Regions from separate parts of the Microbacterium sp. W1-4-2 genome, predicted to be linked through region 2. Evidence: predicted binding sites of a transcription regulator. Region 2 holds the regulator's gene; the other holds the start of a gene.
What was found. Region 2 encodes HspR, which represses chaperone genes until heat shock. Its sites were predicted from a motif close to AAGTTGAGTCNNNNNGACTCAACTT; they were not measured.
Positions count from the first base shown of each region.

Region 1: the regulator HspR is predicted to act here: its motif matches at 1,479-1,503, upstream of AC3RX0_RS02730 (ATP-dependent Clp protease ATP-binding subunit).

Region 1 covers NZ_JBYRJC020000001.1:624,169-627,568, reverse strand. The annotation lists gene AC3RX0_RS02730 (ATP-dependent Clp protease ATP-binding subunit) at 1-1,436, opposite strand, end outside; gene AC3RX0_RS02725 (VOC family protein) at 1,592-1,960, shown strand; gene AC3RX0_RS02720 (hypothetical protein) at 1,970-2,833, opposite strand; gene AC3RX0_RS02715 (tellurite resistance/C4-dicarboxylate transporter family protein) at 2,886-3,400, shown strand, end outside.
Region 2 covers NZ_JBYRJC020000002.1:268,926-272,325, reverse strand. The annotation lists gene dnaK (molecular chaperone DnaK) at 1-189, shown strand, start outside; gene AC3RX0_RS09095 (nucleotide exchange factor GrpE) at 193-783, shown strand; gene AC3RX0_RS09090 (DnaJ C-terminal domain-containing protein) at 796-1,785, shown strand; gene AC3RX0_RS09085 (heat shock protein transcriptional repressor HspR) at 1,821-2,273, shown strand; gene AC3RX0_RS09080 (DUF1348 family protein) at 2,404-2,874, shown strand; gene AC3RX0_RS09075 (CbiQ family ECF transporter T component) at 2,922-3,400, opposite strand, start outside.

The sequences.
Region 1 (3,400 bases), on a different contig from region 2:
GATGCGTCCTCGTAGTGCTCGGCGGCCACAGCCGCGTTCTTGTCGGCCTCGAGGTCGGCGAGGCGCTGCATGAGCTGGGTGGCGTCGGTCTGCAGACCCAGGCGCAGGCGCAGCCGGGCGCCGGCCTGGTCGATCAGGTCGATGGCCTTGTCGGGCAGCACGCGCTCGGTGAGGTACCGGTCGGAGAGCTCGACGGCCGAGCGCAGGGCGTCATCCGTGTAGGTCACGCCGTGGTGCAGCTCGTACGCGGATTTGAGCCCCTGCAGGATCTTCACGGCGTCCTCGACACCGGGCTCGCCCACCTTGACCGGCTGGAACCGGCGCTCCAGCGCGGCATCCTTCTCGATCCGCCGGTACTCGTCGAGCGTCGTCGCGCCGATCAGGTGCAGGTCGCCACGGGCCAGGCGTGGCTTGAGGATGTTGCCGGCGTCCATGCCGCCGTCGCCGTTGCCGCCGGCGCCGACGACCGTGTGCAGCTCGTCGACGAACACGATCAGCTCGCCCTTGCGGGCGGTGATCTCGTCCATCGTCTTGGTCAGCCGCTCTTCGAAGTCGCCGCGATAGCGCGTGCCCGCGACCATGCCCGGCAGGTCGAGCGCGACCACGCGCTTGCCGCGCAGCTGCTCGGGAACCTGGTTCGCCACGATCGCCCGGGCCAGGCCCTCGACGATCGCGGTCTTGCCGACGCCGGCCTCGCCGACCAGCACCGGGTTGTTCTTGGTGCGGCGGCTGAGGATCTCGATCGTCTGCTCGATCTCGGTGGCCCGGCCGATCACGGGATCGAGCGTTCCCGCCTCGGCGAGCGCGGTCAGATCGGTGCCGAACTGATCGAGCATGGGGGTGCCGGATGCCTGGGCCGCGGTCTCGCCGTTCGCCGGCGCACTGCCCGGGGTCACGGTCTCACGCGTGCCCTGGGTGAGCGCTTCGGCGGTCACGCCGGCGTTCGCGAGCACCTGGCCCGCGGGGGCGTCCTGGCCGAGCACGAGCGCGAAGAAGAGGTGCTCGGGGTCGATGTAGGTCGAGCCGGACGAGCGGGCGACCTGGAACGCGTGGAACAGGGAGCGCTGCAGCGATGGGGTGATGACCGCGCCGTCGGCGCCCTCCTGGCTGCGGCCCGCCGAGGGCAGGCGCTCTTCGGCTGCACGCGCGATCGCCGCCGGGTCGGCGCCGATGCGACGCACGGCGGCCTGCACCGCGTCGGCGTCCATCAGCACGTGCAGCAGGTGCAGCGTGTCGACCTCGCGCTGGCCGCGCTCGAGCGCGTACTGCGCCGAGCGCTGCAGGATCTCCTGTGTGCGCGCGGTCAGGAACCTGCTGAGGTCGATCGAGCGCTGCTCACGGGCGCGCTCACCGGCGAGGTAGCGCGCGAGGAAGTCGTCGAACGCGCTCGCGCCGGAAGCGGCGCCCTCGACCGGGGGTGTGCCATCGTCGTTCATTCGTGATCTCCCAAAGATGAGTCTTACGGTGTCAAGTTTACAAACTTGAGCACGGTTGTATCAAGTTCAACGCAGGACAGACGAGCGTATTCCTGCCGCAGCCGATGTCGGAACCTCTGCGTAGCGTGGAGGCACATCACCCCTGGAGGATTCCCATGAACTGGCGCATCGAGCTGATCTTCGTCCCCGTGACAGACGTCGACCGGGCGAAGGAGTTCTACACCCGCATCGGGTTCCACCCCGACCACGACCAGACGCCGTTCGAGGGGCTGCGCTTCGTGCAGATGACCCCGCCCGGCTCGGCCTGCTCGATCGCGTTCGGCACGAACCTCGGCATCGACCTCGAGCCGGGGCGCCAGAACACGATCCAGGTCGTGGTGCCCGACGCCGACGACGCACTGGCCCACCTGCGCGACCTCGGGGTCGAGGCCGACGGCGTCGACGAGCAGGCGTGGGGGCGGTTCGTCACGTTCCGCGACCCCGACGGCAACCGCTGGACGCTGCAGCAGGTGCCGGCCCGCTGATCGGGCCCCTCAGCGCTTGGGCAGGATCGAGGGGTCGGTCTCGTCCCACTTCTGCACCGTCTGGGCGATCCAGAAGACGGCGAAGAGAGCGACGAGACCGACCTCCCCGACGAGCACCCAGGGCTGTCCCATGAGGTCGGCGCCGTTCAGGCGTGCGAACTCGACCCCGGCCAGGTAAGACAGGCAGGCGACCATGCCGACGGCCACCGCGGTGTAGACGTAGCGCCACCGCGGGTGGGAGATGCGCGGAGCGGTGATCGCGCTGACGATCGCGACGGCGACCATGAGCCCGAAGAAGACGCCGGTGGCCACCAGGTGCCCGATCCCGAGCAGCCCGTGCGGCGCGACGCCGAGCCAGACCACGAGTCCGGCCGCGACGGCGACGGCGGCGGCCGCGCCGATCAGCACACCGCGGGTCACGCTGTGCTGCACGCGCGCGAGCACGATCGCCGTGATCGCACCGAGCACCGCGACGATGGCAAGCACGATGATGCCCGTCCGCGCACCGGCGAACTCGGCCGGTGGAACGCACACCGTCGCCCCCACCGCGCACGCGGGCGCCGGCCCCGGGACATCCCCCGCGCCGACCGGTGTGGGCACGACGGCGATCAGGGCCGCGAAGACGGCCGCGACATCCAGCAGGACCTGTTCGACGCTGTGCCCCGACAGCGCGACCAGGCCCAGCGCGATCGCGCACATCGACCCGACGAAGATCGTGCGCCCCGACGTGTAGTACATCCCGCTGATCGAGGTGATCGGCCCGTCGCTCACCGTCACCGCCACGATGCCGATCCCCAGCACGACGGCCGCGCCGACGATGGCGATCCGCAGGTACCGGTATGTGCGTTGGGACGACGTGCTCGACAATCGCATATTCACGATCCTGCACCCCACGTGCGACGCGCACGGGCACTAGCCTGGGGGCGTGTCCTCGCCTTCCACGTTGCCGGGCCGTCTCGACAAGGCCGTCGAGGGCCTCACACCGGGATACTTCGCCCTCGTCATGGCGACGGGCATCGTCTCGATCGGAATGCGCACCGACGGTTGGGTCGCGGCATCCACGATCCTGCTGGCCATCGGCGGCGCGGCGTACTTCCTGCTGCTGGTGCTCAACGCGATCCGCATCGTGCGGCACCGGTCCGCCATGGCCGAGGACTTCGCCGACCCCGCGCGCGCGTTCGGCTTCTTCACGTTCGTGGCCGCCACGTGCGTGCTGGGCAGCCGGCTCAGCGAAGAGGACGGCTTCCACAGCGTGGCCGTCGTCCTGCTGCTGGTGGCCGCCGTCGCGTGGATCGTGTTCGGCTACACGGTGCCGTGGACCGCTGTGCTCGGCGACCGCAAGGCGGCGCCGATCACGACCGCGAACGGCACGTGGTTCATCTGGGCGGTCGCCAGCCAGTCCATCGCGGTGCTGGCCGCCACGCTCGAGGTCGAGCTCGC
Region 2 (3,400 bases):
GTCAAGGCCGCGTACGACACGCTGAACCAGTCGCAGCAGAAGCTCGGTGAGGCGATCTACCAGGCCGCGCAGGCCGAGGGCGCCCAGGGCGACCCGAACGTGGCCGACCCGGGCAACGGCGAGGTGCCGAACCCCGAAGAGGACGTGGTGGACGCCGAGGTCGTCGACGACGAGGACGAGAAGAAGTAGGACATGACCGGCAAGGACTTCGAAGACGACGAGGTCCGTCCTGGTGGCGAGGGGTCGGAGGAGCAGTCCTCCGGCCCCGACGCGCAGGGCGGGACCGATGATGAACTGACGGTCGACGACATCCTGGGCACTGCCCAGAACCCCGATGCCGCGGCCGAGGACGCGAAGCTGGCCGACCTCGAGTCGACGCTGCTGAACGACCTCAAGCGCCTGCAGGCGGAGTACGCGAACTACCGTCGGCGCACCGAGGAGCAGCGCAGCGTCGAGATCGACCGGGCCAAGGGCGAGGCGGCCAAGGGCATGCTCCCCGTGCTCGACGACCTCGATCGGGCCGCCAAGCACGGCGACCTCGAAGAGGGCAGCGCCTTCGCCGTGATCGCCGACAAGATCCGCGGTGTCGTCGAGCGCCTCGGCGTGGTCGCGTACGGCACGGCGGGCGAGGTGTTCGATCCGCAGCAGCACGAGGCGGTCTTCCAGCAGCCGACCCCCGGTGTGGCCGAGGCGACGGTGCTCGAGGTGGTCGAGGTCGGCTACCGGCTCGGTGACGTCGAGCTGCGCCCCGCGAAGGTCGTCGTCGCCGTCCCGGCGGAATAGCCGGGAGGACCGATGGCCAGTCAGGACTGGTTCGACAAGGACTTCTACAAGACCCTCGGGGTGTCGAAGGACGTCGACGACGCCGACCTGAAGAAGACGTACCGCAAGCTCGCGCGCAAGTACCACCCGGACTCGAACCCGGGGGATGCCGCCGCCGAGGCGAAGTTCAAGGAGATCAGCGAGGCGTACGCCGTGCTGAGCGACAAGGAGCAGCGCGCCGAGTACGACCAGATCCGCGCGATGGGCTCGGGCGCCCGCTTCACGGCGGGCGGCCAGGGCGCCGGCGGGTTCGAGGACGTGTTCAGCGCGTTCGGGCAGGGCCGCGGCGGTCGCTACCAGACCGCCGGCAACTTCGAGGACATCTTCTCGATGTTCGGCCAGCAGCCCGGCGGGTTCGGGTCGGGACGCTTCGGCGAGCCGACCGGGGGCTACCGCGGCTTCGGCGGACCGCAGCGCGGGGCGGATGTCACGGCCCACACGACGCTGGAGTTCACGACCGCGGTCAAGGGTGAGACGATCTCGCTGGCCGGCGAGGACGGCAAGCCGTTCAAGGTCAAGATCCCCGCGGGGGTCGCCGACGGCCAGAAGATCCGCCTGCGCGGCCGCGGCCGCCCGTCGCCGGACGGCGGCGAGAACGGCGACATCGTCGTGACCGTGACCGTGCGGCCGCATCCCGTCTTCACCCGCGACGGGCTGAACCTGCGTCTGACCGTGCCGGTGACCTTCACCGAGGCGACGCTGGGCGCCACGATCGAGGTGCCGACCCTGGGCGGCGACCCGGTGCGGCTGCGCGTCGCACCCGGCACGCCGTCGGGACGCGTGCTGCGCGTGAAGGGCCGCGGCGTGGAGAGCAAGAAGGGCACCGGCGACCTGCTCGCCGAGGTGCAGGTGGCCGTGCCCGCGCACCTCGACGATGCCGCCCGCGCCGCCCTCGAGCACTTCGCCGAGGTCGAGCCGAAAGAGAACCCGCGGGCGGACCTCATGACCAAGTCCCGCGCGTGACCGCATAGTTGAGAAGGAGAGGGAGGTGATTCCGGATGCCGCAGCGCGAGCCTGAGCGCGAGATCGACGAGGACGCCCCTGTCTTCGCGATCGCCGCGGCCGCCGAACTGTCCGGAATGCACCCTCAGACCCTGCGCCAGTACGACCGGATCGGTCTGGTCGTGCCGGCACGGACGCAGGGCGGATCGCGCCGGTACTCGATCCGCCACGTCCAGCAGCTGCGCGAGGTCGCGCGGATGTCGGCGGACGGGATGAGCCTGCCCGCGATCGTGCGCATCCTCGAGCTCGAGGAGCGCGTGCGCGAACTGCACGTGCGCGTCCAGACGCTCGAGGCGCGCGTGCGCGTCGAGGTCGAGAACCGCCCCGGCGCGCGCGTGTTCGCCGCCGGGGCGACCGGGTCTGTCGTGACCCTGCGGCACGGGCGCCGCGTGCGTCGATCGACCGACATCGTCTTGTGGCGCCCGCGCCACCCCGACGACGAGGTCTGAGCCCCGGCATCCCTCTCGCGCCCCCGCCGACGATCCCGGGCCTACCCTGGCCGTAGGGCTGTCGCGCGCTGACGAGTGGCCGCATCGACGCGGCCGCGGACGCGCGCAGCCGTCGACGAAGGAGATGACGATGGCAGGCACGCCGATCGTCCCACCGTTCAGCGAATCGGATGCCGTGGCGAAGGTGCGCGCGGCGGAGGATCTGTGGAACACCCGCGACCCGGAGCGGGTCGCGGCCGCGTACGCCCCCGACAGCCGCTGGCGCAACCGCACGACGTGGGTGCGCGGGCACGACGAGATCGTCGCGTTCCTCACGCAGAAGTGGGACCGGGAGCGCGACTACCGACTGATCAAGGAGATGTGGGCGTACGGCGGCAATCGCATCGCGGTGCGCTTCGCCTCGGAGTCGATGGGCAAGGACGGCCTCTGGTATCGCTCGTACGGCAACGAGCAGTGGGAGTTCGACGAGAACGGCCGCTGCCTGTTCCGGCACGCGAGCATCAACGACCTGCAGATCGCCGAAGGCGACAGGATGTACCGGTGGGATGCTCCGGGTCCGCGCCCCGAAGGGCACGCCGGGCTGACCGAGCTCGGCCTGTAGCGGCGTGACCGGCGACTACCGTCGCGGCAACGAGCGCTGAGCTGCGGCTATCGAACGCCGCGGGCGGCCAGGGCCTCGCCGAGCTCGTCGGCGTGCTTGAGCGACATGACCAGGTAGGGCACGGCGAAGCGGCGCAGCCTCGGGCGAGCGCCCCGCGCCCGCTGGGCCTCGCGCACGTCGCGGGCGATGCGTCCCATGACCGGCAGCGTGCTCAGCGCGATCGTGAGTGTGAGGGCGATCCGCGCGGGGTCCAGCCGCACGAGCGCCAGCGGCGTGAGCCCGCGTTCGATCGCGTCCAGCAGGTCGGTCACGCGCGTGGTGAGCGCCAGCAGCCCCGCCAGCAGCAGCGCCGCGACGACGCGCCCGGTGTTGATCGTCGCCGGCACCGGGCCGAGGAAGACCAGCTGGCCCGCGAGCATCAGCACGGCGACCCAGCGCAGCGCCCACGCCTGCGATCCGAGCACGCGCAGCCCCAGCATCCCGTCACCGAGACCGGCGGCAGCGAACACGACGACCACGACCGCGA